DNA from 2 places in the Cryobacterium sp. TMB3-10 genome. Region 1 is predicted to be linked to the other one. Evidence: predicted binding sites of a transcription regulator. Region 1 holds the regulator's gene; the other holds the start of a gene.
The links. Region 1 encodes LexA, which represses DNA repair genes until DNA is damaged. Its sites were predicted from a motif close to TCGAACANNTGTTCGA; they were not measured.
Positions count from the first base shown of each region.

Region 2: E3T22_RS08230 (HNH endonuclease signature motif containing protein) is a predicted target of LexA. The motif match lies at 4,382-4,397, and genes of this name have one in related genera.

Region 1 is NZ_SOGH01000021.1:125,339-141,162, reverse strand. It holds gene E3T22_RS12055 (DNA-formamidopyrimidine glycosylase family protein) at 1-242, opposite strand, end outside; gene E3T22_RS12050 (DEAD/DEAH box helicase) at 235-5,130, opposite strand; gene E3T22_RS12045 (SseB family protein) at 5,293-6,147, opposite strand; gene priA (bifunctional 1-(5-phosphoribosyl)-5-((5-phosphoribosylamino)methylideneamino)imidazole-4-carboxamide isomerase/phosphoribosylanthranilate isomerase PriA) at 6,131-6,877, opposite strand; gene hisH (imidazole glycerol phosphate synthase subunit HisH) at 6,941-7,573, opposite strand; gene hisB (imidazoleglycerol-phosphate dehydratase HisB) at 7,570-8,187, opposite strand; gene E3T22_RS12025 (histidinol-phosphate transaminase) at 8,197-9,282, opposite strand; gene E3T22_RS12020 (LysM peptidoglycan-binding domain-containing protein) at 9,391-9,753, opposite strand; gene lexA (transcriptional repressor LexA) at 10,069-10,770, shown strand; gene metE (5-methyltetrahydropteroyltriglutamate--homocysteine S-methyltransferase) at 10,858-13,179, opposite strand; gene E3T22_RS12005 (methylenetetrahydrofolate reductase) at 13,179-14,240, opposite strand; gene hflX (GTPase HflX) at 14,522-15,824, opposite strand, start outside.
Region 2 is NZ_SOGH01000020.1:25,583-41,406, forward strand. It holds gene E3T22_RS08210 (SDR family NAD(P)-dependent oxidoreductase) at 1-840, shown strand; gene E3T22_RS08215 (hypothetical protein) at 863-1,699, opposite strand; gene E3T22_RS08220 (DUF72 domain-containing protein) at 1,851-2,588, shown strand; gene E3T22_RS08225 (FAD-binding oxidoreductase) at 2,814-4,202, shown strand; gene E3T22_RS08230 (HNH endonuclease signature motif containing protein) at 4,462-6,288, shown strand; gene E3T22_RS08235 (BatC protein) at 6,446-6,700, shown strand; gene E3T22_RS08240 (cupin domain-containing protein) at 6,700-7,944, shown strand; gene E3T22_RS08245 (sucrase ferredoxin) at 7,941-8,843, shown strand; gene pflB (formate C-acetyltransferase) at 9,042-11,309, shown strand; gene pflA (pyruvate formate-lyase-activating protein) at 11,356-12,240, shown strand; gene E3T22_RS08260 (aromatic ring-opening dioxygenase LigA) at 12,426-12,911, shown strand; gene E3T22_RS08265 (hypothetical protein) at 12,992-13,555, opposite strand; gene E3T22_RS08270 (transglycosylase domain-containing protein) at 13,782-15,824, shown strand, end outside.

The sequences.
Region 1 (15,824 bases):
CATTTGGTGCCGTGCCGGTAGAGGTGCCAGGTGCCCTCCATCTTCAGGTGCGAGTGGATGCTGGTCTCCCCCACGTGCGCCACCAGGTGTTTGCCGCGGCTGATGACCTCGTGCACGGTCTGGCCGGTCAGGTCGACGGTGGCGAAGGCGGGCACCCGGATGTCGCAGCGCGTGAGGGTGGCGCCGTGCAGGGCGTCGTCGAGGCTGCGGGCGCTGCGGTAGACGGTGTCACCCTCAGGCACTGAGCCTCAGCCCCCTCGGCGTCTCGGTGAAGCCGGCGGCGCGCAACGCGTCGCCCACGGTGGTGCCGAGCACAAACTCGGCGTTCACGGTTTCCACGGCGAGCTTGGGCACCCGCCCGGCGGTGACGGTCGCGGCCAGCGACCGGGTCGCCGCGAGCACGGTCTCGGATGCCGCCGGTCGTGGGGTGCCCGCTGTGCCCGGTGCCGCGCGGGAGGCAGGTGCCGTCGCCGGAGCCGAACGGGGCGTCGCGGCGGGTGCGGGTGCGTCTTCGGTGGCACCCGCACCGGTCTCGCCGGCCTCTCCGTCAACGGCGGCGGCCGGATCGAACACCAGCATCGACTTGCCGCCGCGCTCCACGTAGAGCACCAGGTGCCCGTCGACGAGTACCACCAGGCCGCCGGCCTTCCGGCCGGGCCGGTGACCGGTGCCCTCGGGCAGGGCCGGCCAGGGCAGCACGGCGCCGTAGGGGTTGGCCGGGTCGGTGGCGGCGAGGGTCACCGCGGCGGAAACCGACCTGTCGCCGCGTTCGGCGCGTTCCCGCTGGTCGACGTAGCCGCGCATCCGGTCGATGGTGCCGGCGGTGGCGAACTGGGAGGCGCCGAGGCCCTCCACGAAGTAGCCCCGGCGGCAGCGGCCCATCTCCTCGAAGCCGCTGAGGGTCTTATAGACCAGGGCGAAGCCGCCGAGCACGTTCTCGCCCATCACGGCGCCGCGGGTGACCACGCCGTAGCGTTCGAGCATGGTCTCGCCCAACGCGTGTGCGCGGCGGGTGGCCGAGGTGTCGGCGACGGGCACGATCGACCAGCGGCCGGAGACCGTGGGCGGGCCCTGCCGGCTGGGCAGGCTGGGCCGGGGTAGGGCGCGGCCGCGGTGCAGCCGGGCGCGCGGTGCGGCCCGGCGGGTGGAGTGCGCGGTCTTGCCGCCGGAGACCAGCGAGCGCACCGGGGCGAAGGTGTCGTTGCTCACCAGTCCGGACCAGACCAGGTCCCACAGCGCGTCGACGAGGGCACCGTCGTCCTGGCTGCCGACCGAATCGGCCAGCTGCCGGAAGAAGTAGCCACCACCACCGCCCAGCGTGGCGAGGATCTCCCGCTGCAGCGCCGTGGTGTCCAGCTCGGTGGGCACCGGCAGGGTGAGCGGGGCGGTGTCGGCCAGATGCAGGCTCACCCAACCATCGTTGCCGGCGAGCGTTCCGGCGCCGGCCCAGAGCACCTCGCCGGCGTTGGTGAGTTCGTCGAGCATGCCCGGGTTGTAGTCGCTCACCCGGGCGGGGAGGATCAGGGTCTCCCAGGCGGAGGCCGGGATGCGAGCGCCCTCGAGCTGTTCGATCACGGAGACCACGCCGTCGACACCACGCAACTTACCGCCCACGTGCTGCCAGGCCGGCAGGAATCGACCGAGGGTGGCCTGGTCGACAGGCTCCACCTCGTGTCGGAGCGCGGCGAGCGAGCGTCGCCGCAGGCGCCGCAGCACCTCGGCGTCGCACCATTCGCTGCCGCTGCCGTGCGGGCGGAACTCGCCCTCGACGATCCTGCGGGCATCCGCCAGGCGGCGCAGGGCGCCCAAGGCGATGGCCGTGCCGAACCCGAATCTGGCGGCGACATCGGCGGTGGTGAACGGGCCGTGGGTGCGGGCGTACCGGCTGACCAGGTCGCCGAGCGGGTCTTTCACACTTTCGGTGAAGGCCTCCGGGATGCCCGGTGCCAGCGGAACGCCGAGGGCGTCACGCAGCCGGCCGGCGTCCTCGATCACCGCCCAGCGCTCCTCGCCGGCGATGCCCACCCTGAGGGCGCGGCGCGCGGCGGTGAGCGCATCCAGGTGTGCACGCGCCTCGGCCTCGCCGGCGGCGGGCGGGGCGGAGGCGCCGTCGGACTCCGACTCACCGACCGCATCCGCCGGCTCGCTCCGTTCGGCCACGCCGGTCGCGGCTTGCAGTCGGGCGGCGACCTCGGCCACGGTGAGCGGGCCGAGCCCGCGGAGCAGGTCGGCCACGCCCTCCAGGCCCTTGGCCCGGCGGTCGGGGGCCAGGCGCTGCAGCTCCGCGTCGGTACGGTCGATCACGACGGGATCGAGCAGCTCCCGCAGTTCCACCCGCCCGAGCAGTTCGGCGAGCAGGCCGGAGTCGATCGAGAGGGCGGTGGCCCGGCGTTCGGCCAGCGGCGAGTCGCCCTCGTACATGAACGCCGCGACGTAACCGAAGAGCAGGGCGTTGGCGAACGGGCTGGCCGAGTCGGTGCTGGTCTCCACCAGGCGGATGGCGCGGCTGGCCACCTGCTTGGCCAGGGCCACGAGGGCGGGCAGGTCGTAGACATCCTGCAGGCATTCGCGGATGGTTTCGAGGATGATCGGGAACGACGGGTATTCGCGCGCCACGTCGAGCAGCTGGGCGGCTTTCTGGCGTTGCTGCCAGAGCGGTGAGCGGCTGCCCGGCCGGTACCGGGGCAGCAGCAGCGCCCGGGCGGCGCACTCCCTGAATCTGGAGGCGAACAGGGCGGAGCCGCCGACCTCGTCGGTGACCAATTGCTCGAGTTCGTCGGGGTCGAAGACGAAGAGGTCGGCGCCGGGCGGTTCGGCCTCGGTGTCGGGGATGCGCACGACGATGCCGTCGTCGCTGGCGACGCAGGCGCCGTCGATGCCGAAGCGTTCCCGCACCCGCGCGCCGACCGCCAGGGCCCACGGGGCGTGCACGGTGAGGCCGAACGGGGAGTGCAGGATGACTCGCCAGTCGCCGAGCTCGTCGCGGAACCTCTCGACGACCAGGGTCTGGTCGGTGGGCAGGTAGCGGGTGGCTGCACGCTGCTCGTCGAGGAAGACCAGCAGGTTGGTGACCGCCCGTTCGTCGAGGCCGACGGCCAGGCAGCGGGCTCGGGCCTTCGCGGGCGTGAGCGCGGACACCTCGCGGAGGAACGCGCCGATGGCCGCGCCAAGCTCGGCGGGCCGGCCCAGGCCGTCGCCCTTCCAGAACGGCAGCCGGCCCGGTTCGCCGAACGCGGGCAGCACGAGCACCCTGTCGTGGGTGATCTCCTGGATGCGCCAACTCGTGGCGCCGAGCGCGAAGACGTCACCGACGCGGGACTCGTAGACCATCTCCTCATCGAGCTCGCCGACCCGACGGCCGGTGGGCTGGTCGCCGCCGACCATGAAGACTCCGAACAGGCCACGGTCGGGGATGGTGCCGCCGCTGGTGACGGCCAGGCGCTGTGCGCCGGGCCGGCCGGTGAGCAGGCCGGTGTCGCGGTCCCAGATGATCCGTGGGCGCAGTTCGGCGAACTGATCGGACGGGTAGCGTCCGGCGAGCAGGTCGAGGGTGGCCTCGTAGGCGGAGCGGGGCAGGGTGGCGAACGGGGCGCTGCGCCGTACGGCGTCGAACCATTCCTCGGCGTCGATGGGTTCGAGCGCGACGGCGGCGATGGTCTGCTGGGCGAGGATGTCGAGGGGGTTCGCGGGCACCTGCAGCGACTCGATCATGCCCGACACCATCCGCTCGGCGGCGACGGTGGCGTGGATGAGGTCGGCCCGGTGCTTGGGGAAGATGATGCCCCTGGACACCTCGCCGACCTGGTGGCCGGCCCGGCCCACGCGTTGCAGGCCGCTGGCCACCGACGGCGGCGATTCCACCTGCACGACCAGGTCGACCTCGCCCATGTCGATGCCGAGTTCCAGGCTCGACGTGGCCACCACGCAACGCAGCCGGCCGGACTTGAGGTCGTCCTCGATCATGGCCCGCTGTTCCTTGCTGACCGAGCCGTGGTGGGCGCGGGCGAGGAGCAGCTCGGCACCTTCGGTCTGGCCGCTGCCGCCCATCAGCTCGGCGGGCGGCCGCGGTGGCGGTGCGGTGGCGGTCGTTCGGGCAGCGGATGCTGCGCCGGCCTGGGCACCGGCCGCTCCCCCGGCGTCCGGGCCGCCCGCGAGCACCAGCTCGGCCTCCTCGGCCGCGGCGAGCCGCTCACTGTAGATCTCGTTGAACCGGGCGGTGAGCCGTTCGGCGAGGCGGCGGGAGTTGGCGAACACGATCGAGGAGGAGTGCGCGAGCACGGCGTCCACGATGGCTTCTTCCACGTGCGGCCAGATCGACCCGGTTTGCGGGGCCGCGGCGGAGGTGGCGCCCTCCGAGGCGGGCACGGCGCCGAGCTGGGTCATGTCGTCCACGGGCACCACGACGCGCAGGTCGAACCGCTTCTCGTTCTTGGGCGCCACGATCTCCACGGGTGCTTGACCGCCGAGGAACCGGGCCACCTCAGACGCCGGCCGCACCGTGGCGGACAGGCCGATCCGCTGCGCGGGGGTGGCCAGGAGCGCGTCGAGGCGTTCGAGGGACACGGCGAGGTGGGCGCCGCGCTTGCTGGCCGCGACGGCGTGGATCTCGTCGATGATGACGGTGTCGACGCCGCGCAGGGACTCGCGGGCGGCGGACGTGAGCATCAGGAAGAGCGATTCGGGGGTGGTGATGAGGATCTCTGGCGGTGTCTTCACGAGCGCCCGGCGGTCCGCGGCGGGGGTGTCGCCGCTGCGCACGCCAACGGTCACCCGCACCGGCGCCAGGCCCAGCCGTTCGGCGGCCTGGCCGATGCCCACCAACGGGGCGCGCAGGTTGCGTTCCACGTCAACGCCGAGAGCCTTCAGCGGCGAGATGTACAGAACCCGGGTGCCCGTGGGCGCGGCGGCCGCATCCTGTTCAACCGGTGTCGTGGAGGTCGAGTACAGCTTGTCGAGGGCCCAGAGGAACGCGGCCAGGGTCTTGCCCGACCCGGTGGGCGCGACGACGAGGGTGTGCGATCCGCGGGAGATGGCGTCCCAGGCGCCGAGCTGGGCCTCGGTGGGCGCATCGAACGCGCCGGAGAACCAGGTGCGGGTGGCCGGTGAGAGGCGCTGGAGGATCTCCGTCATCTACCCATCCTTGCCGATACCCCCGACATCGGCTCGTAAAGCCGCTCTTATCTGTTGCCGATGCGGACATCTGCGCCCGGTGCGCCGGGCGCACATGTCCGCTTGGGCAACAGTTGTTTCTGCGGGTGACGGATGGGCCGGGCGGCCGGCGGGCGTGGAGGGTCAGGCCGAGGCGACGAGCTGCACCCGCAGGGAGTCCACCCCGGTGGCGATCACATCGTTGGCCGCCCAGCGCGCCGCGAGGCGGGCCAGGGTGGCGTCCAGGAGGGCACGGCTGAGCCCGTCGACGAGTTCGAGGCGCACGATCAGTTCGGGCCCCGCCAGCCGGGACTGCGGGTCGCCCGCGGTCAGGCTCACGGAGAGCACTGACAGCTCGGTCGCGATGGACTCCTCGAACGCCACGGCGACGGAGCGGCTGGCGTAGCTGGGGGTCCAGGGCGCGCCCTGGGCGATCGCCCAGAGCGCCGGTCGGCGCACCGCGAACTCGGTGTCGGCGGTGGGGTCGAGCACCACGAGGTCGGTGCTCTCCTGGGCCGCCGCCAGTGCCACCCGCACGGCGTCGGCGGGCACCGGGCGCGCCTGGGCGTTCCACTGGTGCATGGCCGCGGCCGAGGAGAACACCGGGAGCACCGCGCGGCCGTCCGGGCCGGCCACGGTGATGATCGACAGTTCCTGGGTCTTGTCCACCCGCAGCCCGTGCGGGCCGGCGGCTCCGTCTGAAACGGTGCCGGCCTCATCCGCGCCGAGGGCGGTGACCAGAGGGATCAGCAGGCGCGCCGAACGGAAGGCGTCGACGACGTCCTCCTCGCCGGTCTCGCGGGCCTGAAAGCGGCGGAGCGCGCGCAGCAGGGCGGGCGGCGCGAGGCCGTCGTCGTCGGCGAACGCGGTGTCCTCCAGCGACCGGTTCGCCCAGGGCTGGCCGGCCGAATCCGCGGACGTGTCGCCGGCAGCCCCACCGGCGGAGCCGCCGACGGGGTCAGGCCGACCGGTCGAGCCGAGGTTACGCGCCGGAGACATCCAGCGCCTCGGCGAGGGTGAAGGCGCCCGCGTAGAGGGCCTTGCCCACGATCGCGCCTTCCAGGCCGAGGGGTACCAGTTCGCGCAGCGCGGCGATGTCGTCGAGGCTGGAGATACCTCCGGAGGCGATCACGGGGCGGTGGGTGCGCTCCATCACTTCGCGCAGCAGTTCGATGTTCGGTCCCTTGAGGGTGCCGTCCTTGGTGACGTCGGTGACGACGTAGCGGGTGCAGCGGGCCTCTTCGAGGCGCTCCAGCACCTGCCACAGGTCGCCGCCGTCCTTGGTCCAGCCGCGGGCGGCAAGGGTGGTGCCGCGCACATCCAGTCCCACCGCGATGGCGTCGCCGTACTGGGCGATCACGCTGGCGGCCCACTCGGGGTTCTCCAGTGCGGCGGTGCCCAGGTTGATTCGCTTGACGCCGGTGTTCAGCGCCGCTTCGAGCGACTTGTCGTCGCGGATGCCGCCGGAGAGCTCCACATTCACGCCGCGGAGCTGCTTGATGACCTTCTTGAGCACAGCGGTGTTGTTACCGCGCCCGAATGCGGCGTCGAGGTCGACGAGGTGGATCCACTCCGCGCCCTGGTTCGCCCAGTCGAGGGCGGCATCCATCGGGTCGCCGTAGTTGGTCTCGGTACCGGCCTCACCCTGGGTGAGACGGACGGCCTTGCCGTCGGCGACGTCGACGGCGGGCAGGAGGACCAGCTTCGGGGTCTTGTTGAACTCGCTCATGATGTGCTGTGGTGACCTTTTCGTGTTGGTGCGGCCGCGATGGAGCGACCGACGGGGGAATGTCTAGTCGCGGAGCGTGCCGAGCCAGTTCTTCAGCAGCCGGATGCCCGCGTCGCCGCTCTTCTCGGGGTGGAACTGGGTGGCCGACAACGGACCGTTCTCCACGGCGGCGAGGAACGGGGCGCCGTGCTCGGCCCAGGTGAGGCGGGGAACCGGGAAGGGCGGCATCACGTCGAGGCTCCATTCCTGGGCGGCATAGGAGTGCACGAAGTAGAACCGTTCCTCTTCCAGCCCGCGGAACAGCACGGTGTCGGGGTCGGGCGTGACCGTGTTCCAGCCCATGTGCGGCAGTACCGGTGCCGGCAGGGCGGTGACGGTTCCCGGCCACTCGCCGAGGCCCGCGGTGTCGATGCCGCGCTCGACGCCGTGTTCGAACATGACCTGCATGCCCACGCAGATGCCCATCACCGGCCGCCCGCCGGAGAGGCGCTTGTCGATGATGTCGCCGCCGTGGGCGTCGTTCAGCGCCGCCATCACGGCGCTGAACGCGCCGACGCCGGGGACCAGGAGTCCGTCGGCCTCGAGCGCGAGCTTGCGGTCGCCGGTGAGGGTGACGTCGGCGCCGGCGAGTTCGAGCGCCTTGACGGCCGAGTGCACATTGCCCGTGCCGTAGTCCAGGACGACGACCGAGGTCACAGTGCGCCCTTGGTGGACGGGATGCCGGAGACCAGCGGGTCGTAGGCCTTGGCCTGGCGGAAGGCTCGGGCGAAGGCCTTGAACTCGGCTTCGGCGATGTGGTGGGGGTCGCGGCCGCCGAGGACGGTGACGTGCACGGTCAACGCGGCGTTGAAGGAGATGGCCTCGAAAACGTGCCGCACCATCGAGCCGGTGAAGTGCCCGCCGATGAGGTGGAATTCGAATCCGGCGGGCTCGCCGGTGTGCACCAGGTACGGCCGACCGGAGATGTCCACGACGGCCTGCACGAGGGCTTCGTCCAGCGGCACCAGGGCGTCGCCGTATCGGGAGATGCCAGCCTTGTCACCGAGGGCCTGCTTGATGGCCTGGCCCAGGACGATGCCGATGTCCTCGACGGTGTGGTGCACATCGATCTCGATGTCGCCCTTGGCGTGCACGGTGAGATCGGTCAGCGAGTGCTTCGCGAACGCCGTGAGCAGGTGGTCGTAGAACGGCACGCTGGTGTGGATGTCGCTCACCCCGGTGCCGTCGAGGTTGATCGAGAGGTCGATGCTCGATTCGCTCGTTTCGCGCTGCAGGTGGGCACGGCGAGGCGAGGGCGTGACGTTGCTCATGGCGTTAGTTTATTCGGCTATCGGGCGGAGCCGTGCGATGGCGGCCAGGAACGCGCTCGTCTCGGCTTCGGTGCCGGCCGAGACCCGGAGGTGGCCGGGGATACCGACGTCGCGGATCAGGATGCCTTCGGCCAGGAGCGCTTGGAAGATCGCGTGCGGGTCGGAGACTCCGCCGAATAACACGAAGTTGCTTCCGCTGCGCAGTGGGCTGAAGCCGAGGTTCGTCAGTTCGGTCACCAGGCGATCGCGTTGCACCCGGATGTCGTCGACCATGGCGAGCATCTCACCGGTGTGGGCGAGCGCGGCCACGGCCGCCGCCTGGGTGAGGGCGGACAGGTGGTAGGGCAGCCGGACCAGGCGTAGCGCATCCGTGACAGCCGGGTCGGCGGCCAGGTAGCCCAGCCGCACGCCGGCGAAAGCGAAGGCCTTGCTCATGGTCCGGGACACGAGCAGGCGCTCCCGGCCGGGCAGCAGGGTGAGGGCGCTGTCGGTGCCGTCCGGTGCGAACTCGGCGTAGGCCTCGTCGACGACAACGATGCCGGGGGTGGCGTCGTAGACGGCCGCGATGGTCTCCAGCGACAACGGGGTGCCGGTCGGGTTGTTCGGTGAGCAGAGGAAGACGATGTCGGGCGAGGTTTCCTCCACCCAGCGGGCGGCGGTCTCCGGCGAAAGTTCGTAGTCGGCGTCGCGGCCGCCGGGGATCCAGCGGGTATCGGTGCCGGAGGCGAGGATCGAGTACATCGAGTAGGTCGGCGCGTAGCCGAGCAGCGACCGGCCCGGCCCACCGAAGGCCTGCAGAACCTGCTGCAGAACCTCGTTGGAACCGTTGGCGGCCCAGATGTTGTCGCGGGTGAGACCGTGACCGAGGTAGCCCGCGAGGGCGTCGCGCAGCGGGCTGAATTCCCGGTCGGGGTACCGGTTGACGGTGAGGATCGCCTCGGCCAGGGCCTCCGCGATGTCGGCGGCGACCGCGGGCGGGATCGGGTGGGTGTTCTCGTTGACGTTCAACGCCACCGGCACGTGCAGCTGGGGTGCTCCGTAAGGGGTTTGTCCGCGGAGGTTGGCACGCAGGGGCAGGTCGTCGAGGCTGGTCACCCGAACAAGCTTAGTTGCGCCCGCGGCCGACCCCTCGTATCCGAGGCGGGGCGGGGCGAGCAGCTCCGGGCTGATCGGCTCCGGGCTGAGCGGCTCGGGCTGAGCGGCTCAGTAGTCGGCGGGAAGGGCGAGGCGCTGGCCGGGCTGCACGGCCTCGGAGGACAGCTGGTTGAGGTTGACGATGTCGATGATCACGTCGCGCGGGTCTTGTCCGGGGGCGACAGACTCGGCCAGCTGCCAGAGCGACTGGCCGGCCTCAATGGTGACGTAGTCGAACGCGGCCGCGCCGATACCCGCGCTGCCCTCTGCCGCGGCCATGCCGCCGTTGACGGCGATGCCGATGACGCCGAGTACCAGGGGCACTGCGGCGAGGGCCGTGAAAACGGCCCGCCCGCGGCGGGTCAGCCGCAGGTGTGTGGTGGGCGGGGTGGCCGGGCTGTGGTTGTCCGGTGCTGCATATGCTGCGCTCATGTCAAACCTCCTGGTAACGCATCTGGCCCTCGGCCGGGAGGGCCAGATGCGAATCTATGTTCCGAATATATCTTCGAGTGTTCGAACAATCAACCCTGTTTCCGGATATTATGGAGACAGATTCCGCAACACACTCGAATGCATGTCTACGAACCGCTGCTCTGTGGCTACAGTTTCGATCGGGTAGCTGCACTCAAACAGACACCACCGACATTGCTGCCCGAGCCCGAGAAGTATGAGCTCGACGAGCACCAGCCCGGCGAGCACGAGCCCCACCAGCACCAGCCCGAACCGACTAACCAGAGGAGCGTCAACGTGGCACAACAGAGCACACCTCGGGACAAGGGCGGCACGCGACGCCGCAAGAGCCTGAGCGACAAACAGCGCGCGGTGATGGACGTCATCCAGCGTTCGGTGCGCGACCGCGGTTACCCGCCGAGCATGCGCGAGATCGGCGACGCCGTTGGTCTGTCCTCGTTGTCGAGCGTGACCCACCAGCTGCACCAGCTCGAGCTGAGCGGGTACCTGCGGCGCGACCCGCACCGGCCGCGCGCACTCGAGGTGCTCATCGAGCTGCCTCAGTCCTCAGAGGAGGTCACGCCAGGCGCCGCCGATGACTACCAGTCCGGCATCCAGGTGGGTGATGCGGCGATGGTGCCGCTCGTCGGCCGCATCGCCGCCGGTATCCCGATCATGGCCGACCAGCAGATCGACGAGATCTTCCCGCTCCCCCGCCAACTGGTGGGCAAGGGCGAGCTGTTCATGCTCAAGGTCGTCGGTGATTCGATGATCGACGCCGCCATCTGCGATGGCGACTGGGTGGTCATCCGCCAGCAGAAGACCGCGGAGAACGGCGAGATCGTCGCCGCCATGCTCGACGGCGAAGCCACGGTGAAGGTGCTGCGACAGCGCGACGGCCACACCTGGCTGCTCCCCCGCAACACCAACTTCGAGCCGATCCTGGGTGACTTCGCCGAGGTCCTCGGCAAGGTCGTCGCGGTGTTGCGTTCGGTCTAGATCCGCAACGCTCCAGGCACACAACAGGCCCGACCCCGCGAGGGGTCGGGCCTTCGTGTTGTGCCGGCGTAGTCAGGGCGGGCCAGGTCAGACCAGCGTCGCCCGAACTGCGCGGGTGGCATCGACGATGTTGCGCAGGGACTCTACGGTCTCCGCATACCCGCGGGTCTTCAGTCCGCAGTCCGGGTTCACCCAGACCTGGCGAGCGGGGATCGATTGCAGGGCCCGCTCGAGAAGTTCGGTGATCTCGGCCACACCGGGCACCCGCGGCGAGTGGATGTCGTAGACGCCCGGGCCGATGCCGTGGTCGAAGCCACTGGTCTGCAGGTCGGCGACGACCTCCATCTTCGACCGAGCGGCCTCGATGCTGGTCACGTCGGCGTCCAGGTTGCGGATCGCGTCGATGACGACCCCGAACTCCGAGTAGCAGAGGTGGGTGTGGATCTGGGTCTGGTCGGCGACCCCCGCGGTAGCGAGCCTGAACGACCCGACCGACCAATCCAGGTAGTCGGCGTGGTCCTTCTTCTTCAGGGGCAGCAGCTCGCGCAGCGCGGGCTCGTCGACCTGCACCACCCGGATACCGGCCGCCTCGAGGTCACCGATCTCGTCGCGCAGCGCGAGCGCCACTTGCCGGGCGGTCTCCCCCAGCGGCTGGTCGTCGCGCACGAACGACCAGGCCAGGATGGTGACCGGTCCGGTGAGCATCCCCTTGACCGGCTTCTCGGTGAGGGTCTGGGTGTAGCTGGACCACTCCACGGTGATGGGCGCCGGCCGCCGGACGTCGCCCCACAGGATCGACGGACGGGTGCACCGGCTGCCGTAGGACTGCACCCAGCCGTTCTCGGTGACGGTGAAGCCATCGAGGTTCTCGGCGAAGTACTGCACCATGTCGTTGCGCTCGGGTTCACCGTGCACGAGAACGTCGAGGCCGAGGTCTTCCTGCAGCTGCACGACCCGGCCGATCTCGGCGCGCATGAGCTCCTGGTAGTCGGCGGATGCGAGTTCACCCGAGACCAGGCGGGCGCGAGCGCGGCGGATATCGCTCGTCTGCGGGAACGAGCCGATGGTCGTGGTCGGCAGCGGGGGCAGGTCGAGCACGGCATCCTGAGCGGCCAGGCGGGCCTCGTAGTCGCCGCGGCTGAAGTCGGCCGGGGTGAGGGTGTCGAGGCGGGCGCGTACGGCTCCGTCACGCACGCCGGGCGAGACCCGGCGCGCCTCCAGCGACGCGGTGGCCGCGTCGAGATCGGCCTGCACGGCAGCCTGCCCCTCGGAGAGGCCGCGAGCGAGGGTGGCGACCTGACCGATCTTCTGGTCGGCGAACGCCAGCCAGCCGGTGAGGTCGGCGCCGAGCTTGGTCTCGTCGGTGACGTCGTGCGGCAGGTGCAGCAGCGAGGTGGAGCTGGAGACCGCGATCCGGTCGCTCAGCGCGCCCAGCTGGGCCACCTTGTCGAACGCCGCCGCGAGGTCGCCGCGCCAGATGTTGTGACCGTCGATCACGCCGGCCACGAGGGTGGTGTCGGCCAGGCCGGGCACGTCGGCGGGCACCGTGCCGCGCACGAGGTCCAGGCCGATGGCCTCGACCGGGGTCTTGGCCAGAACGGGTAGGGCGTCGTCGAGGCTGCCGTAGGGCGCGGCCACGAACAGTCCGGGCCGCCTGTCGAGGCCGCCGAGGGTGTCGTAGGCCCGGGCGAGGGCGGCGAGGGCACGGTCGCGCGGGATGTCGATGCTCTCGCTGACGAGGGCCGGTTCGTCCAGCTGTACCCACTCTGCACCCGCGGCGGCGAGGCGCTCGATCAGGGTGGCGTAGACCGGCAGCAGGTCGTCGAGGCGATCGAGCGGGTGAAAGCCGGCCGGGGCCGTTTCGCTCGGCTTGGCCAGGAGCAGGAAGGTGACCGGACCCACGATGACGGGTCGGGTGAGGAAGCCGGCGGCGACGGCCTCGTCGAATTCCCGCACGATGCGGTCGCTGGCGAGGTGGAAGTTCGTCTCCGGGCCGATTTCCGGCACCAGATAGTGGTAATTGGAATCGAACCACTTGGTCATTTCGAGCGGCAGGTTCTCGCCGGCGCCGCGGGCCAGGGTGAAGTAGCCGGCGAGGTCGAGGTGACCGTCGGCGTCGACGAGACCGGCGAAGCGGGTGGGGATGGCGCCGACGGTCACCGCCGCATCCAGCACCTGGTCATAGAAGGAGAAGCTCTCCGGAATCGACGAGTCGCTGCGGCCGAGCCCGAGGCCGACGAGCCGCTCCCGGGTGGTGTTGCGCAGGGCTGCCGCGGTGGCTTCGAGTTGAGCGGCGTCGATCCGGCCGGCCCAGAAGGCTTCGACGGCCTTCTTCAGTTCGCGGCGGCGGCCGATCCGCGGGTAGCCGAGGATCGTTCCGGTGGGGAATGCGGGGACGGTGATGGTCATCAGTAGTGGTCCTTCGTGGAGTGGATTCCGGCACGGGTGTCGGCAGGGCTGGTCGAGGGATGGGTCGGAGGTGGGTTGTGAGCGGAGACGACCGGTTGTGCCGGTGCGAGCGCGCCGGCGCGGTCGAGCACGGCGAGCACGGTCTCGTGCTGGTTGAAGGCGTAGAGGTGCAGGCCGGGAGCCCCGCCGGCGATGAGCTTCTCGGCGAGGGCGGCGGCGTGGCTGACGCCGATCTCGCGCTGGCCCTCGAGGGTGGGTTCCACTTCGAGCTGGATCGAGAGTTCGGCGGGCAGTTCCTCCCCGGAGAGCTCGAGGATGCGCCGCAGCCTGCCGGGGCTGGTGACGGGCATGATTCCGGGCAGGATCGGGAACTCCACTCCGGCTTCCCTGGCTCGCTGGATGAAGCTGAGGTAGTGGTCGGCGTGGAAGAAGAGTTGGGTGATGGCGAGGTTGGCGCCCGCCGCCTGCTTGGCCAGCAGGGTGTCGATGTCCTGCGCGGTGGATCGTGAGCGCGGGTGCCCGTTAGGGAACGCGGCCACGGCGATGCGCACGTGCTCACGTTCGGTCTTCACGGCGCGGGCGCGAGGGAGTCCGGGGATGGGGGTCTCCTGGTACGGCACTCGCTCGGCCTGTACCCGATGGATCAGTTGCACCAGCTCGCCGGCACTGTGCAGGTCGCCGAGGAAGGCGTCGTTCTCGGTCAGGCCCTCGGGCGGGTCACCGCGGAGGGCGAGGAAGCTGCTCACGCCGGCATCGAGGAACTCGCGGATCAGGCTGCTCGCCTCGGCGTGCGAGGAACCGACGCAGGTGAGGTGCGCCATCGGGTCCACGATGGTGGCCCGGCGGATGTAGCGCAGCACGTCCAGGGACGAGGTGCGGGAGGAGCCGCTGGCACCGTAGGTCACCGAGATGAACTTCGGACGGGCCGCAGCCAGGGCGTCGATGGTGGCATGCAGGGCCATCGTCGCGGCATCCGTCTTGGGCGGGTACAGCTCAAACGAGAACGGGATGCTCGACCGACAGTCGGGGTCCGTCGGTGGGGTCGTGGGGGTCGCTGTCATGGTTCCTCATTCGGCATGGTGGGTTCAGTTCGAAGGGCCTGGCGGCCGCGGACCGCCACGGATACCGGGCGGCTGCTCGCGGGCGGGTGCCGGGCTCGGCTGTCGCTCCATGCCGGGCAGAGTATCCCGCCGGCAACGAATGTGATGACTCTAACAACGCACCTTCGGGCGCGCTGCTGCGTGGCCGATTGTTACGTTCGCGGCCGATCTGGGGCGTTAACAGCCGAAGGCGGCACCCGTTCCTGGTTCAGGAGCGGGTGCCGCCTTCGGGCGGATCGGGGTCAGCCGGGGATGGCCGGTGCCACCACGAACGGGGTGAACTGGGCCTCGATACCGGGCGACACGAGGGCCGTTACCTGGGTGCCGGTCTCGGAGTAGTCCAACGCCAGAACCTTGCCCTGCTCGTGCAGGATCGGGATGAGGTCACCGCGGTCGTAGGGGATCAGCAGTTCCAGGCGGATTTCCGGACGGGGAAGCATGGTCTCGAGAACCCGCAGCACCTCGTCGATGCCCTCGCCGCTGCGCGCCGACACGAAGATCGCCTGGGGGGCGAGGCCCCGCAGCACGAGCCGGTCGTCGTCGCTGACCAGGTCGCTCTTGTTGAACAGCACCAGCTCGGGGATGTCACTGGCACCGACCTCGCCGATGACCTCGCGCACCGTGGCCAGCTGGCTGGCCGGGTCGGGGTGGGACGCGTCGACGACGTGGATGATGACATCGGAGTCCGCGACCTCCTCGAGGGTGGAGCGGAACGCCTCCACCAGCTGGTGGGGCAGGTTGCGCACAAAACCGACGGTGTCGGTGAAGGTGTACAGCCGACCGTCGTCCGTGGTGGACTTTCGCACCGTGGCGTCCAGGGTGGCGAAGAGGGAGTTCTCCACGAGCACGCCGGCCTTGGTGATGCGGTTGAGCAGGCTGGACTTGCCGGCGTTGGTGTACCCGACGATCGCGACCGACGGCACCGCGTTGCGCTTGCGGTTGGCGCGCTTGGCCTCGCGGGCGGGCTTCATCTCCAGCATCTGCTTGCGCAGCCGCGACATCCGGGTGTGGATGCGGCGCCGGTCGAGTTCGATCTTCGTCTCACCGGGTCCACGCGAGCCCATACCGGCACCGGCGCCACCGACCTGGCCACCGGCCTGGCGGGACATCGAGTCACCCCAGCCGCGCAGCCGGGGCAGCAGGTAGGCGAGCTGGGCGAGTTCGACCTGCGCCTTACCCTCCCTGCTCTTGGCGTGCTGGCTGAAGATGTCCAGGATCACGGCGGTGCGGTCGATGACCTTCACCTTGACCACGTCTTCCAGGGCTCGCCGCTGGCTGGGTGCGAGTTCGGTGTCGGCGATCACGGTGTCGGCGCCGAGCGCCGCCACGATGGAGGCGAGCTCGAGGGCCTTGCCCTTGCCGAGGTAGGTGCTGGGGTCCGGGGTGGCGCGGCGCTGCAGCAGACCGTCCAGCACCGTGGCGCCGGCGGTTTCGGCCAGGGCGGCGAGCTCGCGCATGGAGTTCTCGGCGTCGAGCAGGCTACGGGCGGAGTAGACGCCGATCAGGACGACGTTTTCCAGGCGCAGCTGGCGGTACTCAACCTCG
Region 2 (15,824 bases), on a different contig from region 1:
ATGACCGACCGAACCATTGTGATCACCGGTGCCAGCGACGGCATCGGTGCGGCAGCCGCCCGAGCCTTGGCAGCGACCGGTGAGCGCATCGTGATTGTCGGGCGCTCGCCGCAGAAGACCGAGGCCATCGCCGCCGAGCTCGGTGCAGACCACTTCATCGCCGACTTCGGCCGGCTCGCCGAGGTGCGCACCCTGGCCGCCGAACTCCTGCAGCGCTATCCGCGCATCGATGTGCTCGCCAACAACGCCGGCGGCATCATGGGCAACCGCGAGATCACCGTCGACGGCCACGAGAAGACCTTCCAGGTGAACCACCTGGCGCCGTTCCTGCTGACCACCCTGTTGATGGATCGCCTGCTCTCCAGCCGGGCGTCGGTGATCAACACGTCGAGCACCGCCAACCGGTTCGGTCGAATCGACCTCGACGACCTCGAGAACGACCGCAAGTACTCGCCCAACAACGCTTACGGCGATGCGAAGCTCGCCAACATCCTCTTCACCCGCGAACTGCACCGGCGCTACAATTCGCGCGGTCTGGTCACGGCGGCGTTCCACCCGGGTGTGGTCGCCACGAGCTTCTCCACCGACTCCACAAGCATCATGCGGCTGGTCTACCAGACCGCACTCAAGCGCATGCTCATCACGCCGGAGAAGGGCGCGGACACCCTGGTCTGGCTGGCGAGCACGGCCGCCGGCGTCGACTGGCAGTCGGGCGAGTACTACGAGAAGCGCAAGGTGCACTCCACGAACCATCAGGCGACGGATGCCGGCCTCGCGACGGCGCTCTGGGAACGCAGCATCGACATGGTCGCCACCGACCTGCTTCCACAGGGCAGCTGAGCCCGACCGATACCTGTTCGGCCTAGACGATCTTGGTCAGGGCCGTGAACGACATGGTCGAGGATTGCCCGTTCTGGCAGGTCTGGTAGAGCAGGTCGTAGCCCCGCGGGATGTCAGCGGTGCTGTCCCGGTCGGCGTTGAGCATGACCACGATGCCGTCCACCCGGTAGGTTCCGGCGTGCACCCCGGTGAGGGTGATCACGGTGCCGGCGTCGTCCGGAAAGTCCTTGCCGCCGCACGACCAGTGCTCGGCGATGGTGGGAACGTCCTGGTAGTGCGCGGTCACGTCCACGGAGCCGATGCACTGGTCGAGCTCCGGCGTCCAGCCCGTGGCGTGCACATTGTTGGTGTACCTCTCGCGCAGGATCCGCTCTTGCTCGGCCTGCCACTCGGCCATGGCGGCGTTGACGGCCGCCATCGGCACGGCGAGGTCCTCGGCGACGCCGTCGACGCCGTTTGCGGCACCGAAGTCGAACGCGGAGAGGGTGCGGGCGTCATCGCGCACCCCGACGCCCATCTCGAAGAGGGTGGTCGAGGCGGCCGACGACGCAGCGGTGCTCTCCGCTGTCGTGAGCTTCTGGGCGGCCGCGCTCAGGCGCGTGGTTGCGGTATCGATGGCGTCAGCCAGCTCGAGTCTGGGTTGCTCGGTGAAGACCTTGCCCTCGCTCGCGGCCAGGGTGGCGATGGCATCGTCGAGCGCGGTCTCGCCATCGGTGACGGTTCGCACGGCCGCGGCCTGATCGCTCTGGAAGGCGGCAGCGGCGGCATCGTATTCGCTCTGGGCCGTCGCCAGGGAAACCGCCCGTACGACCAGGACGACAGCCACAACCAGTACGAGGGTGATCGCGGCCACGATCATCCGGGCGCGGTGGCCCGTCGCCCAGCGCGCCGGTGGCAGGCGTGGGCGAGACGTGTGTCGAACATCCCCTGAAATCCGTGCCACCCCCCGCTGCGTAGACGTGCCGGTCATGTCGCCGGACCGTGACTTGAAATACTACAGACCCGGTGTTATGACCGGACCGATGATTCACATCGGTACCTCGGGCTGGAGCTACGACCACTGGGAGAACGTGCTCTATCCCATCGGCCTGCCCGCAGCGAAGCGGTTGGCGTACTACGTGGCGGCCTTCGACACTGTCGAACTCAATGCGAGCTTCTACCGGTGGCCCCGCGCGACGGTGTTCGCGGGCTGGCACCGACGGTTGCCCCCGGGCTTTCAGATGTCGGTGAAGGCTCCCCGGGGCCTGACCCACGCGAAAAAGCTCTATGCGCCGGAGGTCTGGGCAGAGCGGATCGGCGCGGGCTGGCACGAGCTGGGCGACCGGCGCGGCGTTCTCCTGGTGCAACTGGGCCCAGGCCAGACCCGCGACGACGCACGCCTGGACTACTTCCTCGGCTCCCTTCCGTGCTGGATCCCGGTGGCGGTGGAGTTCCGGCACGAGAGCTGGCTCGACGACGAGGTCTTCGCCCTGCTGGAGCGGCACGGAGCCGCCTATTGCGTGATGAGCGGGGCGGGGCTGCCCTGTGTGCTGCGCGCGACCGCGCCCTTCGTCTATCTCCGGCTGCACGGCCCTGCGCATGACTCCCTCTACGCGGGGTCGTATTCCGATGCCGACTTGCGGTGGTGGGCAGGCCGCATTCGCGAGTGGTCGGCCCAGGGCCGGGAGGTGTTCGCCTACTTCAACAACGATGGCGACGGCAACGCGGTGCGGAATGCCTGGGCGCTGCGCGCGGAACTCGGGGTGTGACGGAACACGGTTCCCCGGGTCACAATGCCCGCACAAGGCCCCTAGCGCCCGCGGCGAGGGTGAGATATGCAAAGCGGTATGGACGCCCAGAATTACCGGGCCGGCCTTGCCAAAGCGCGGGTCACGGTGAAATCACCTGCATAGAATTGTGGCCCCGGGCGCGGTCTGACGAGTGAGCGCGTCGATGAGGCACCGGTCGACGGTGCGATTCCAGCAGAGGTATTCATGACCGAGACCCACGTCGCGTCCACAGTTGTCACCGAGCTCTCCGCCGTGCTCTCCGCCGCGCAGATCGTGACGGGTCCCAGCACCGAGAGCAACCGTCGGGACCAGTCCGAAGGAACCTTCAGCGGTGAGCCGCTGGCCGTGGTCTTTCCGGCCAGCACCGAAGAGGTCGCCGCGGTCGTCACCATCGCAGCCGCCCACCGCATCCCGATCGTGCCGCAGGGAGCTCGCACCGGGCTGGCCGGCGGGGCGAACGCCATCGACGGCGCCATCGTGCTGAGCACCACCCGGCTCAAGAAGATCCTGGCCGTCGATGCCGCAAACCAGACCGCCACGGTGCAGGCCGGCGTGCGCACCATCGCGCTGGCCCGCGCGGCCGAGGCCGTTGACCTGTTCTACCCGCCGGATCCCGGCTCGTGGCGAGCCTCGACCATCGGCGGCAACGTGGCCACCAACGCCGGCGGGATGCTCTCTGTCAAGTACGGCGTCACCGGCAACTTCGTGCGCCAACTCACGGTGGTGCTCGCCGACGGGTCGATCGTGCGCACCGGGCAGCGCACCATCAAGGGCGTCGCCGGTTACAACCTCACCGCGTTGCTGGTGGGCTCAGAAGGAACCCTGGGCATCATCACCGAGATCACCGTGGGCTTGTTGCCCAAACCCGGGAGCCCCTCCGGCGTGGCGGCGACCTTCGCCAACACCGCGGATGCGCTGGCGGCCGCCAATACGATCGTTGCCGGGGACCGCCGGCCGAGCGTTGTCGAATTCCTCGACGGTGCCTGCATCGCCGCGATCAACGCGTTCGATCCGGCCTCCACTCTGCCGGCCGGGGCCGGCGCGCTGCTGCTTGTGCAGTCGGACCAGATCGGCCAGGCCCACGACGACGTCGAGGTCTACGCCGAGGTGCTGCGAACCGCCGGAGCCGGCGTGGTCACCATCGCACACGATGCCGAGTCGCTCGAGCGGCTGATGAGCGCGCGGCGTCTGCTGCACCCGGCCGTGCAGGCCGTGCGTGGCGGCTGCCTGAACGAGGACATCACGGTGCCACGCTCCCAGCTCGGCGCCCTGCTGCAGGGTCTGGCCGAGATCTCCCGGGAACTCGACGTGCCCATCAGCACCGGCGGCCACGTGGGCGACGGCAACCTGCACCCGGTGATCGGCTACGACCCCGAGGTGCCCGGTGAGATCGACAAGGCGCACGCGGCGTTCGCCAGGGTGATCGACCTGGCGATCTCGCTCGACGGGTCGGCGTCGGGGGAGCACGGAATTGGTGTGCTCAAGCGGGCACACCTCGATGACGAGCTCGGCCCGGTGCTGCGCGACCTGCAGTTGCGGGTGAAGGCGGCCTTCGACCCGCACTCGATCCTCAACCCCGGCAAGAAGCTCTAGGGCGTCGGCCCGCGCGCGAGGTCCGAGCGCTGGTCGGGCGCGAGAGTGTTCTATCCCCGCTTGTCGTGCCTGTCGATTTCGTGGTGACCATGCCGAATTCGAACCCGCAACCCGTCCTCGACAACGCGCCCGTCCCGGCGGGCGAGCTTGTCGAGACCCCGCGAGCCATCCTCTGCAGTTAGGAAATGTTTTCGATATCCGTTCCGGAACTTGCTGACATTTCCTCGCATATAGGTGCGATTCGTGAGAGAATGGGGGTATGGACGACGAGCTGGATAGTGGCTCCACCGCACCGACGGGAATGACTCCCACCGGTCCGAACCTGCACGACTGGAACACCGGTCTGGTCGGTCCGGATCCCTTCACCGGCCCGGATGCCGACAGTCTGAGCGGCACCACCGACATGAAGGCCGCCGCTGCAGCCGGCCCTGCGGCCGGCCCCGCGACGGGCTCGTCCCGTCCCGGTCGGTCCGGTCGGGGTCCGTCTAAGCCGCGGCCTGAGTGGCGGGATCCGGCCGAGCTGCCAGGGGTGCAGCGCGCGCATACTGGTGCGTTCGGTCAGAAGCTCCAGGCGTTGGATGATGCGGCGCGGACGGTGATGGCGGTGATGGATTCCATTGATGTGAACGCGTTGAGTGACCCGGAGGTGGTCGCGTTGACGCAGATGGTCGAGCGGACCGGCCGGCCGGTGGATGCCGCCCGGGTGGCCACGGCGACCGTGGTGGGTTACCGGTCCCGCAGCGGGCTGGGCACGGAGTCGTTGGCCTGGCGGTTGGGGGCGTCGCACCAGAATGATCTGCTGATCGGGCTGACCGGCACGTCGGTGCCGGAGATGAAACGGCGCGTGGCCCTGGGTGAGAAGGTCGCCCCGCGGATGCTGGGCGGCATGGTCCTCGAGCCCGAGTTCCCGTTCGTGGCCGCGGCACTGAGCGCCGGGGAGATCGGTCTTGATGCGGCGGAGAACATTGTGAAGGGCCTGGCCGACTACAAGGTGCACGGCCGCTTCGATGCCGACCAGTTGCTGGTGGACGGTGGTGAGGCCGAGCTGGTGGAGTCCGCGACCGGGTCCGTGTTCGGCCGCACCCCCGGACCCGGCGACATCGCCACCGCCACCGATGCCGATGATGCCGGCGCCGGCGCCGGCGCCGGACAAGTCTGCACGGGGCCGGTCCGGCGTCTGGGTGCGTCGGCGGGGTTCACTTTCCCGGCGGACCGGATCCGGGAGATGGCGGCGACGTGGCAGGCGGTGTTGAACCCGGACGGGGCCGCGCCCACTGCGGAGATCCTCGAGGCCAAATCCACGTTCTCGTTCGGCAAGCTCGCCCAGGGGTTGCACCCGCTGCGCGGCGGGGTGACCCCGGAGCTCAAGGGCATCATGCAGAACCTGTTCGACACGTTCCTGTCCGCGCGCAGCGCTCCCGCGTTCCCGTCCGCGGAGGAGCAGCAGCGTATCGAGGCCGGCGAACTCGTGCCCGGCGAGATCCTCGACGAACGCGACGGTGGTCAGAAACGCGCCGATATTCTCCGCGGCATCCTGGTCCAGGTCGCCCAAGACCCTCGCACCCCGACCATGGGCGGGATGCCGCCGACGGTGATGGTGCACGTGAACGCAACCGACCTGATCAACGGGGTCGGGGTCGGTTGGATCGACGGCGTCGAGGGGCCGATCCCGATGAAGACGATCAACCAGATGGTCGACAACGGCGGCTTCCGGCCGATCCTCTTCGGCGGCACCGGCGCCGTCCTCGCCCTCGGCGACACAGTCCGCTGCTTCACGCCGCTGCAACGCAGGGCGATCACCGCCCGAGACGGCGGCTGCATCATCCCCGGCTGCACCTGCCCACCGCAATGGACCGAAGTCCACCACGTGACACCGTGGCAGCACGGCGGCCCCACCAACGTCTCGAACGGGGTACTGCTGTGCTGGCGCCACCACCACAACATCGACACCTCCGGGTGGCACATCCGCATGGTCCTGGGCATGCCCGAAGTCAAAGCCCCACACTGGATCGACCCCACCGACACCTGGCGAAAACCACCCCAACACCGCGCCCACGACCCCAAATACCGCCGGCAAGACGAGTAGCCGCGGCATGAGGGCGCCCGAGTCCGGATTCTGGGTCACCAGGCTCGACGGGCTCAACCGACGGTGATTTGTTGCTGGCCCTGCCATCGGGGCGGCCCGCGACGTACTATCGCCTTGGGCGTCAGCCGGCGCCCGGTTACGGCTACGGAGGTATGCAGTGGGCATCAATGACGACGACATCACCACATCCGGCGCGGATGCGAACGAAGGTACGGCCGATGGCGGCGCCAATTCGGCGGGCCACGACGGCGGTGCCGACGGAACCGCGGACGCCGGAGAGGGCACCGCGGACGGCGGCGCCAACCCGGCAGGCCACGACGGTGGCGCTGACGGCTCCGCCTCGAGCGAGGGCGTTGCAGACGGCGGCGCCAACCCCGAAGGTCACGACGGCGGCGCCGACGGAACCGCCTGATGACGAGCGAAGGGCGCGGGGCGAGCGATCGTCCCGCGCTCATGCGCTTGCTCGAGGTCACGCCGGAGGCCTTCGCCACGGACTACTGGGACCGTCGGCCGCTCTTCACCCGCGCGGCCGCCCTGCGGGGCAGGTTCGATGACCTCTTCACCGCAGACGCCGTCGACGAGCTGGTCACCCACCGTGGTCTGCGCACCCCGTTTGTGCGCATGGCGCGGCAGGGCACCGTGCTCGACCCCGGCCGGTACACCGCACCGGGCGGCCTGGGCGCTGAGATCGCCGACCAGGTGAGCGCCGACAAGGTGCTCGACGAGTTCACCGACGGAGCCACCCTGGTGCTCCAGGGGCTGCATCGCACCTGGCCGCCGCTGGCCGAATTCACCCGGCAGCTCACGAGAGACCTCGGGCACCCCGTCCAGGTGAACGCCTACGTCACCCCGGCCGCGGAGCGCGGCTTTGACCCGCACTACGACGTGCACGATGTGTTTGTGCTCCAGATTGCGGGGGAGAAGCGCTGGCGCATCCATCCTCCGGTGCACCCGCGCCCACTCCGCGACCAGCCGTGGACCGACCATCGCCGTGCGGTGGAGCGACGGGCCGAGGACGAGCCGGCCATCGACGAGGTCTTCAGGCCGAACGACGTGCTCTACCTGCCCCGAGGGTGGATCCACTCGGCGACGGCGCTGGGCGGCACCTCGATCCACCTCACCATCGGCGTCGCCGCCCTCACCCGCCACGATGTGCTGCGCGAGGCCGTCGCGCACGCTGCGGCCGCCGAGAGCCTGCGCGCCGCCCTTCCCCTGGGTGTCGACCTCACGGATGCGGCGACCGTCGGCGCCCTGCTGGCCGACACCGTCGACGACTTCAGCCGGTTCACGGGCGCGGATGCGGCCCCGGCCGAGGCGGTGTCCCGGCGACTGGCCGGGCGCCTGCGGGCGTCCACCCGGGCCGAGCCGATCGGCCCCTTGGCGACCACGGCGGCCGCCACCGCACTGCACGAGGCCACCACCGTGAGCCTGCGGCGGGGACTCGGCGCCCGGTTCCGGGCGGGCCCGAACCCCGGTGACGTCTCTCTCGTGCTGCCGGACAAGACCGTGACGCTCCCGGCGGAGGCCGCCGACGCCCTGGCCCAGATCCTCACCGGACACCCCCTGCAGGCCGGCGGCCTGGCCGGACTGGATGCGGCGTCCTCCCTCGTGGTGGCCCGGCGCCTGGTGCGCGAGGGTGTCCTGGTGGTGCGATGAGCCTCCCCTCCGCCCCGGGCTGGCTGCCGTGCAGCGATCGGTCGCTGGAGCGCGGCGATCCGCTCCCGGGTACGGCCGGCTATGGCGAACGCTGGTTCCTCGTCGAGATCGACGGGGCCTGGGGCGCGCACGCGTTCCTGCAGTCGCCGCTGGACCCCGCACTCGCCCGGGCTCTGGTGACCCGCATCGAATCCGCGGGCATCCGCCCGCTCGCCATTCGTCGAACCGGCCGCACCGCGCACCAGCGCCGCGCCCAGACCGAATGGCGGTGGGCGGCCGTTGACGCCAGGGTCGGACACGAACGGGTGCACTGGGGGGTGGTGACCGATCCCGCCGATCTGTTGCAGGTGCCGTTGGACGGTGCGACCGGCGCGCCGTCGACCGAGCCGCTCATCTGCGTGTGCACCCATGCCCGGCACGACCAGTGCTGCGCCGTGAAGGGGCGGCCGGTGGTCACCGCCCTCGCCCAGGCCTACCCGGCCGCCACCTGGGAATGCTCGCACCTGGGCGGAGACAGGTTCGCGGCCACCCTGATCCTGTTCCCGCACGGGTTGTACTACGGCCGGGTGACCGCCGCCGAAGCCGCGGACCTCGTCGACGCCTACCTCGACGGTCGTATCGAACCGCGCTGGTTCCGGGGCCGCAGCTCGCTGCCCAATGTGGTGCAAGCGGCTGCCGCGTTCGCGCGGGCGAACCGGGGTGACGACCGCATCGACGCCTTCGACTACAGCTCCTGGACGGAATCGGGGGGAGTGCACACCGTGAGCTTCATCCACGGCGATGAACGGCTCGCGGTGAAGCTCACCGAGAGCCTGTCGGCGCCGCTGCTCAGCACCTGTGCGGCCAGCACTGCCCGGCCGGTGCGGGAGTTCGAACTGCGCTCGATAACCCCGGGCTGACACCCCCCAACTGGAGGTGAATACGGGACCAAGGTCCCGGTTTCGGGCCCCACTCGGAGGGTAGTGTTCCCAGTAGAGGGCGAATCACCGGCACCGTGGCACTAGCTGGTACCTCGTGGTCCTGCTCTCATGGCCCGCACGGTGGGATAAACACCCAGTCAGCGGGAAAGCCTCGATCCTACAAGGAGAGCACACCATATGACCGTCACAGATGGCATCCGAAGCGACCAGCAGGGTCTTGCAGAAACCGGCGCCGCCGAATTCGTCAGCGGCCCGTGGCAGGACTCGATCAACCTGCGCGACTTCATCCAGCGCAACTACACGCCGTACCTCGGCGACGCGAGCTTCCTCGCCGGCGCCACCGAGCGCACCACCGGCATCTGGGCAAAACTGTCCGCGATGTTCCCGGTCGAGCGCGAAAAGGGTGTCTACGACATCGACGCGACGACCCCGTCGTCCATCACCGCGCACAAGCCCGGCTACATCGACGAGGCCAACGAGGTCATCGTCGGACTCCAGACGGATGCGCCGCTCAAGCGTGCGATCATGCCGTTCGGCGGCTGGCGCATGGTCGCCACCTCCCTCGAGACCTATGGCTACCCCGTGTCGCCCGAGCTCGAGACGATCTTCACCGACTACCGCAAGACGCACAACACCGCGGTCTTCGACGTCTACCCTCCCGGTGTGCGTCGTGCGCGCAGCAGCCACCTGATCACGGGACTCCCGGATGCCTACGGCCGCGGCCGCATCATCGGTGACTACCGCCGTGTCGCCCTCTACGGTGTCGACGCGCTGATCGCCGGCAAGAAGAACGACCGCGCCGAGCTGGACATGGAGCCCTCGACCGAGGACATCATCCGTGCCCGCGAGGAGAACTCGGAGCAGATCCGGGCCCTCAAGGAACTCGTGCAGATGGCAGCCAGCTACGGCTCCGACATCTCCAAGCCCGCCACCACCGCCAAGGAAGCCGTTCAGTGGCTGTACTTCGCGTACCTCGGTGCGGTCAAGGAGCAGAACGGTGCGGCAATGTCGTTCGGCCGCAACGCGGCCTTCCTCGACGCCTACATCGAGCGCGACCTCAAGGCCGGCACCCTGACCGAATCCGGCGCCCAGGAGCTCATCGACGACCTCGTCATCAAGCTGCGCATCGTCCGGTTCCTCCGCACCCCCGAGTACGACGACATCTTCGCCGGCGACCCCACCTGGGTCACCGAGTCGCTCGCCGGCATCGGTGAAGACGGTCGCCCGCTCGTCACCAAGACCGCGTTCCGCTTCCTGCAGACCCTGTACAACGTGGGCCCCGCACCCGAGCCGAACCTGACCGTGCTGTGGAGCGACAAGCTGCCCGAGGGCTTCAAGCGCTTCTGCGCCCAGGTCTCGATCGACACGTCGGCCATCCAGTACGAGTCCGACGACCTCATCCGCAACGAGATGGGTGACGACGCCGCGATCGCATGCTGCGTCTCGCCGATGCGCGTCGGCAAGCAGATGCAGTTCTTCGGAGCCCGCGTCAACGCTGTCAAGGCGCTGCTGTACTCGATCAACGGCGGCCGCGACGAGGTGTCCGGCAAGCAGATCGCACCGGCCACCGCAGCGAACACCGACGAGGTCCTCGACTACGACACCGTCTTCCCGGCCTACCTCGAGACCCTCGAATGGCTCGCCGAGACCTACGTCACCGCGCTGAACTGCATCCACTACATGCACGACAAGTACGCGTACGAGCGCCTCGAGATGGCCCTGCACGACCAGAAGATCATCCGCACCCTGGCCTGCGGCATCGCCGGCCTGAGCGTGGTTGCTGACTCGCTGTCCGCTATCAAGTACGCCACGGTCCGTCCGGTGCGCGACGAGACCGGTCTGGTTGTCGATTACACCGTCGAGGGCGAGTTCCCCGCCTTCGGTAACGACGACGACAGGGTCGACGCCATCGCGATCGACGTCATGGAACGCTTCATGACGATGATCCGCAAGCACCCGACCTACCGCGACGCCATCCACACCCAGTCGATCCTGACGATCACGTCCAACGTGGTCTACGGCAAGGCCACCGGCAACACGCCGGACGGCCGTCGCAAGGGTGAGCCGTTCGCACCGGGTGCAAACCCGATGAACGGCCGCGACACCCACGGCATGCTCGCGTCGGCACTCAGCGTCGCCAAGCTCCCGTACAGTGAAGCGCAGGACGGCATCTCGCTGACCAACACCGTCGTTCCCAGTGGCCTCGGTCACACCAAGGACGAGCAGGTCACCAGCCTGGTCGGACTGCTCGACGCGTTCACCTCGGCCAGCGGATACCACCTCAACGTCAACGTGCTCAACAAAGAGACTCTCGAAGACGCCATGGAGCACCCGGAAAACTACCCGCAGCTGACGATTCGCGTCTCCGGCTACGCGGTGAACTTCGTCCGGCTCACCCGCGAGCAGCAGATGGATGTCATCAGCCGCACGTTCCACTCGCACTAAGAGAACACCCTTACAGATGACCGGCAACGCTAGGTAGGACGAGACCATGACCGCAATCAACCTCGGCTTCCCTAGCGTTGCCTGTCCTGTAGTCGTCGAGCACGTCGACCTTTCGGTCGACGTGGCCGACGAGATCAGTGCCCTGAACGACGTCGACCGCAAGGCCGAACTGCACACCCTCGAAATGAAGGCAATCCGCGAGGGCACCGTCGCCAGCGTGCACTCCTGGGAGCTCGTGACGGCCGTTGACGGCCCCGGCACCCGCATGACCCTGTTCCTCTCCGGCTGCCTGCTGCGCTGCCAGTACTGCCACAACCCGGACACCTGGAAGATGCGCGACGGCCTGGTCACGCCCATCGACGACCTGGTCGCCCGCATGACCCGCTACCTGGGCGTCTTCAAGGCCACCAACGGTGGCCTCACCATCTCCGGCGGCGAACCGCTGATGCAGCCCGCTTTCGTCAAGCGGATGTTCAAGGAGGCGCACGCCCTGGGCGTGCACACCACCCTGGACACCTCCGGCTACCTCGGCAAGAGCGCCTCCGACGAACTTCTCGACAATGTCGACCTGGTTCTGCTCGACGTCAAGTCGGGCCTGCCGGACACCTACAAGAAGGTCACCGGCCGCGAACTTGCACCGACGATCGCCTTCGGCGACAGGCTCGCCGAGCGCAACATCCCGGTCTGGGTGCGCTTCGTGCTGGTGCCCGGGCTCACCGACGCCGTCGACAACGTCGAAGCCGTCGTCGACATCGTCGCGAGCTGGCCCAACGTTCAGCGCGTCGAGGTCCTGCCCTTCCACCAGATGGGCGAGGACAAGTGGGACCGCCTGAGCATCCCGTACCCGCTGCACGGCGTGCACCCGCCGGAGAACGACGTGCTCACCCGGGTGCGCGGCCAGTTCGAGGCACGGGGACTGACGGTCTTCTAGGAGTCGAGAAATCTGACACACCGACGAATATCGGCCTTACGCATATAAATGTGTGAGGCCTTTTTTCGTTCTGATCAGCACCTTAAGTGTTACGAATTTGAAGCCAGGGACTTTGTACCCTGACTGGGAAAACCGGATGCTGCCAGACTGTGAGCATCTTCAGAACCGCAACGAAAGGCAACATCGTGTCAACAGCAACCGTTCCGGCCACCACCCTGGGAGCCACCAAGGTCAAGGTCCTCAAGCTCATCGGCTGGGCCGGAATTCTTGGCGCCGTCGTCATGATCATCGGTGGAGGTGTGGTCTGGGGCGTTGTCAGCTCGCAGCTCTCCGCCGAGAAGATCACCGTCTCCGAAGACGCCGCGTTCCTCGCCGGCACCCCGGTCGTCGGACCGTTCTCCGCATTCGCCCAGGCCGACATCATCAACCACCACGCGCTGGACATGGCCGAGGGCAAGACCTACGCCGAACTCGACAAGGAAGACCCGCTGCGTGCGACGGTCATGAACGCGTCGTTCCTGCGCACCTCGCTCTTCACCTCCGTGGTGTCGTTCGGTGTCTCGGCCTTCGCCATCGGCATGGGCGTCCTGTCCGGCCTGTTCGGTTGGGCCATCCTTACCCTCGCTCCGGCCTGGCCCAAGAAGACCACGGCCACGGGCGTTCGCGCGTAGTCGTACCCGCTTCACGAACGACCCGGCAGCTTTCGCTGCCGGGTCGTTTCGGGTTCAAGGGGGTTGGCTCGCTCTGGAGCTCAGTACTCGGTCGCGCCCTCGGTGTCTTCGCCCCAACTCACGATGCGCGGCGGCAACGGGTACTCGTGGGTGCCGCTGGCGGCCAACACCTCAACACTCACCACGCGGGGAGCCGTGGTGCCGGCCCGGCTCACAAACCAACCGCCGACGAGCACCACATCGCTCACCGTCGACGCGACAGCCACCCCGGTGACGGTGAACGGCCCGTAGGCCGGGTCGACGAAGAGCACCGAGATCAGGTCGCCGTGTGCCACGGCGGGTGCTGTGAGGTCCTGTTCGATGCCCGGCGCCTCATCCGCCGTCTCACCGTCGCTCGGCTCAAGGGTGCGCAATGCCTGCAGGGACTTGTGCGGCTTGAGATTCTGCTCGATGGAGCGGCCGCCGACGGTGAGTGTCTTGACCGACGCGGAGATGAATGCGGTGCCGTCGATCGTGAAGGCGCCGTAGCGCTTGGTCAGGAACATGGCGGACACGCCGGTTCCGGATTCGAGGGCGATGATCGCATCCGTGAGCACCTTGACGTTGCGCCTGCTGGGCACATTGGGCATTGCCGGTCCGGCCATCTTTCCTCCAGAGAACGTGACACGCAACTCTAACGCCGCCCGAAACCCGCGCCGTCCGTCCAGCGGCGCACTGCCCCTGTTCGAGGGGTTCGGCAAGCCCCTAGCGAAGCGTTCCCGAGCGGCATTGAGTGGATGACTACTGGCGCGATTGGGCGTGCCTGGTGTGTGGAGGGGCGGACGGCGGAACCATGGTGAGCACAGAATGGTGAGCAACGGCACAAACGGGATGAACGGAACCGGAGTCACCCCACCGCGATCCTTCGGCGGTGTGCTCGGCGGCCTGATCGGTCTGGCCGCGACGAGCGCCATTGCCGGGCTGTTGGTCACTGTGAGCCTGACACCGGTCGTTGCGCTCACCGGCGTGGCGGCGACCAGCACGATCAACGTCTTCGAGACCCTGCCGAACTACCTCGAGATCGAGCCGCTCGCCCAACGCAGCAACATCTATGCCACCGGCCCGGACGGAACGTCGATCCTGCTCGCGACCCTGTACGACCAAAACCGGGTCGAGGTCGGCTGGGACGACATCGGCCAGAACGTGAAGGACGCCGCGATCGCCGGGGAAGACCCGCGCTTCTACGACCACGGCGGCGTCGACCTGCAGGGAACCATGCGCGGCGCGTTGACGACGGCGTTCCGGGGAAGCGTGCAGGGCGGATCGTCGATCACCCAGCAGTACGTCAAGAACGTGCTCGTGCAGAAGTGCGAGATGCTCCCTACCGAGGAGGAGATCTCGGACTGCTACGCGGCGGCCACGGTGACGACGGCATCGCGCAAGCTCAAGGAGATGCGACTGGCGATCGGCGTGGAAAAGAAATACGCAAAAAACGACATCCTGCGCCAGTACCTCAATATCGCCGGCTTCGGCGGCCGCGTGTACGGCATCGAGGCCGCGGCCGCCTATTACTACGGGAGCACGGCGGCCGATCTCACGGTGGCGCAGGCGGCCAGCGTCGTGGCCATCGTCAACAATCCCGGCAAGTTCAGGCTCGACCGGCCGGCGAGCGAGACCAATGGCGTGGCCAATGGCTACCTGGACAACCGGCAGCGCCGCGACTACATCCTCGGGGAGATGCTCAGATACGGCAAGATCACCCAGGTCGAGTTCGATGAGGCCATGGCGGCACCCATCGAACCGACCATCCATGAGCCCAGCACCGGATGCCAGACCGCCGGGGCAAACGCGTACTTCTGCGACTACGTGATCCATGTCCTGGCGAACGACCCGGTCTTCGGCGACGACGAGGATGCGCGGATCAAGAACATCCGCCGGGGCGGCTTCGACGTGTACACCACCCTCGACCTCGACCTTCAGAACGCCGCAGTCGCGACGATGAACGAGAACGTGCCGAAGACCCGCGCCGGCTGGGACGTGGGCGGTGTCATCTCGAGCGTCGAGGTCGGCACCGGCCGAGTGCTCGCCATGACGCAGAACAAGGACTACAGCCAGGACCCCGAGGTGCAGGCCACCGGGAGCAACTGGAGCAGCGTGAACTACAACACCGACTTCGTCGCCGGGGGATCCCGCGGGTTCCAGCCCGGCTCCACCTACAAGGTCTTCACCCTCGCGGACTGGCTGAACACCGGCCATTCCCTGGACGAGCGCGTCGACTCCGCGCCCAGATCACAATGGGGAACCTTCAACGACAGTTGTTTCGGCCCACAGAACTACGATTCGGAGGGCTGGAGCCCCAAGAACGACGCCAACGAATCCGGTCGCAACTACAGCGCGCTGGAGGCCACCATCGGGTCGATCAACACGGGGTTCATCGCCATGGCCAAGCGGCTCGACCTCTGCGGGATCCGGAAGATGGCCGAGGCCTTCGGAGTGCACCGCGCCGACGGCGAACCGCTGAGCCAGAGCGCGGCATCCGTGATCGGCACGAACGAGATCGCCCCGTTGAGCATGGCCGTCGCCTTCGCCGGCATCGCCAACAACGGGACAACCTGCAGCTCGATCGTGATCGACCGGATGATCGGCGCCGACGGCACCGAGGTGCCCATCCCCGTCTCGCGGTGCGAGGACTCAGTGCTGCCGGAAACCCAACGTCAGATGGTGGCCGCTCTCAGTCAGGTGATGTCGAGGGGAACCGCCGTGCAGTCGAACACCGGCACGGTGCCGTGGGTGCCGATGTTCGGCAAAACCGGAACCACCGACAACGCCAAGGACACCTGGATGAGCGGAGCGAGCAGCAAGGTGGCGACCGTCGTCGGCGTCGTGACCGTCACGGGGAACGCCAATCAGCGCGCAATCAACTTCGAGAGCGGG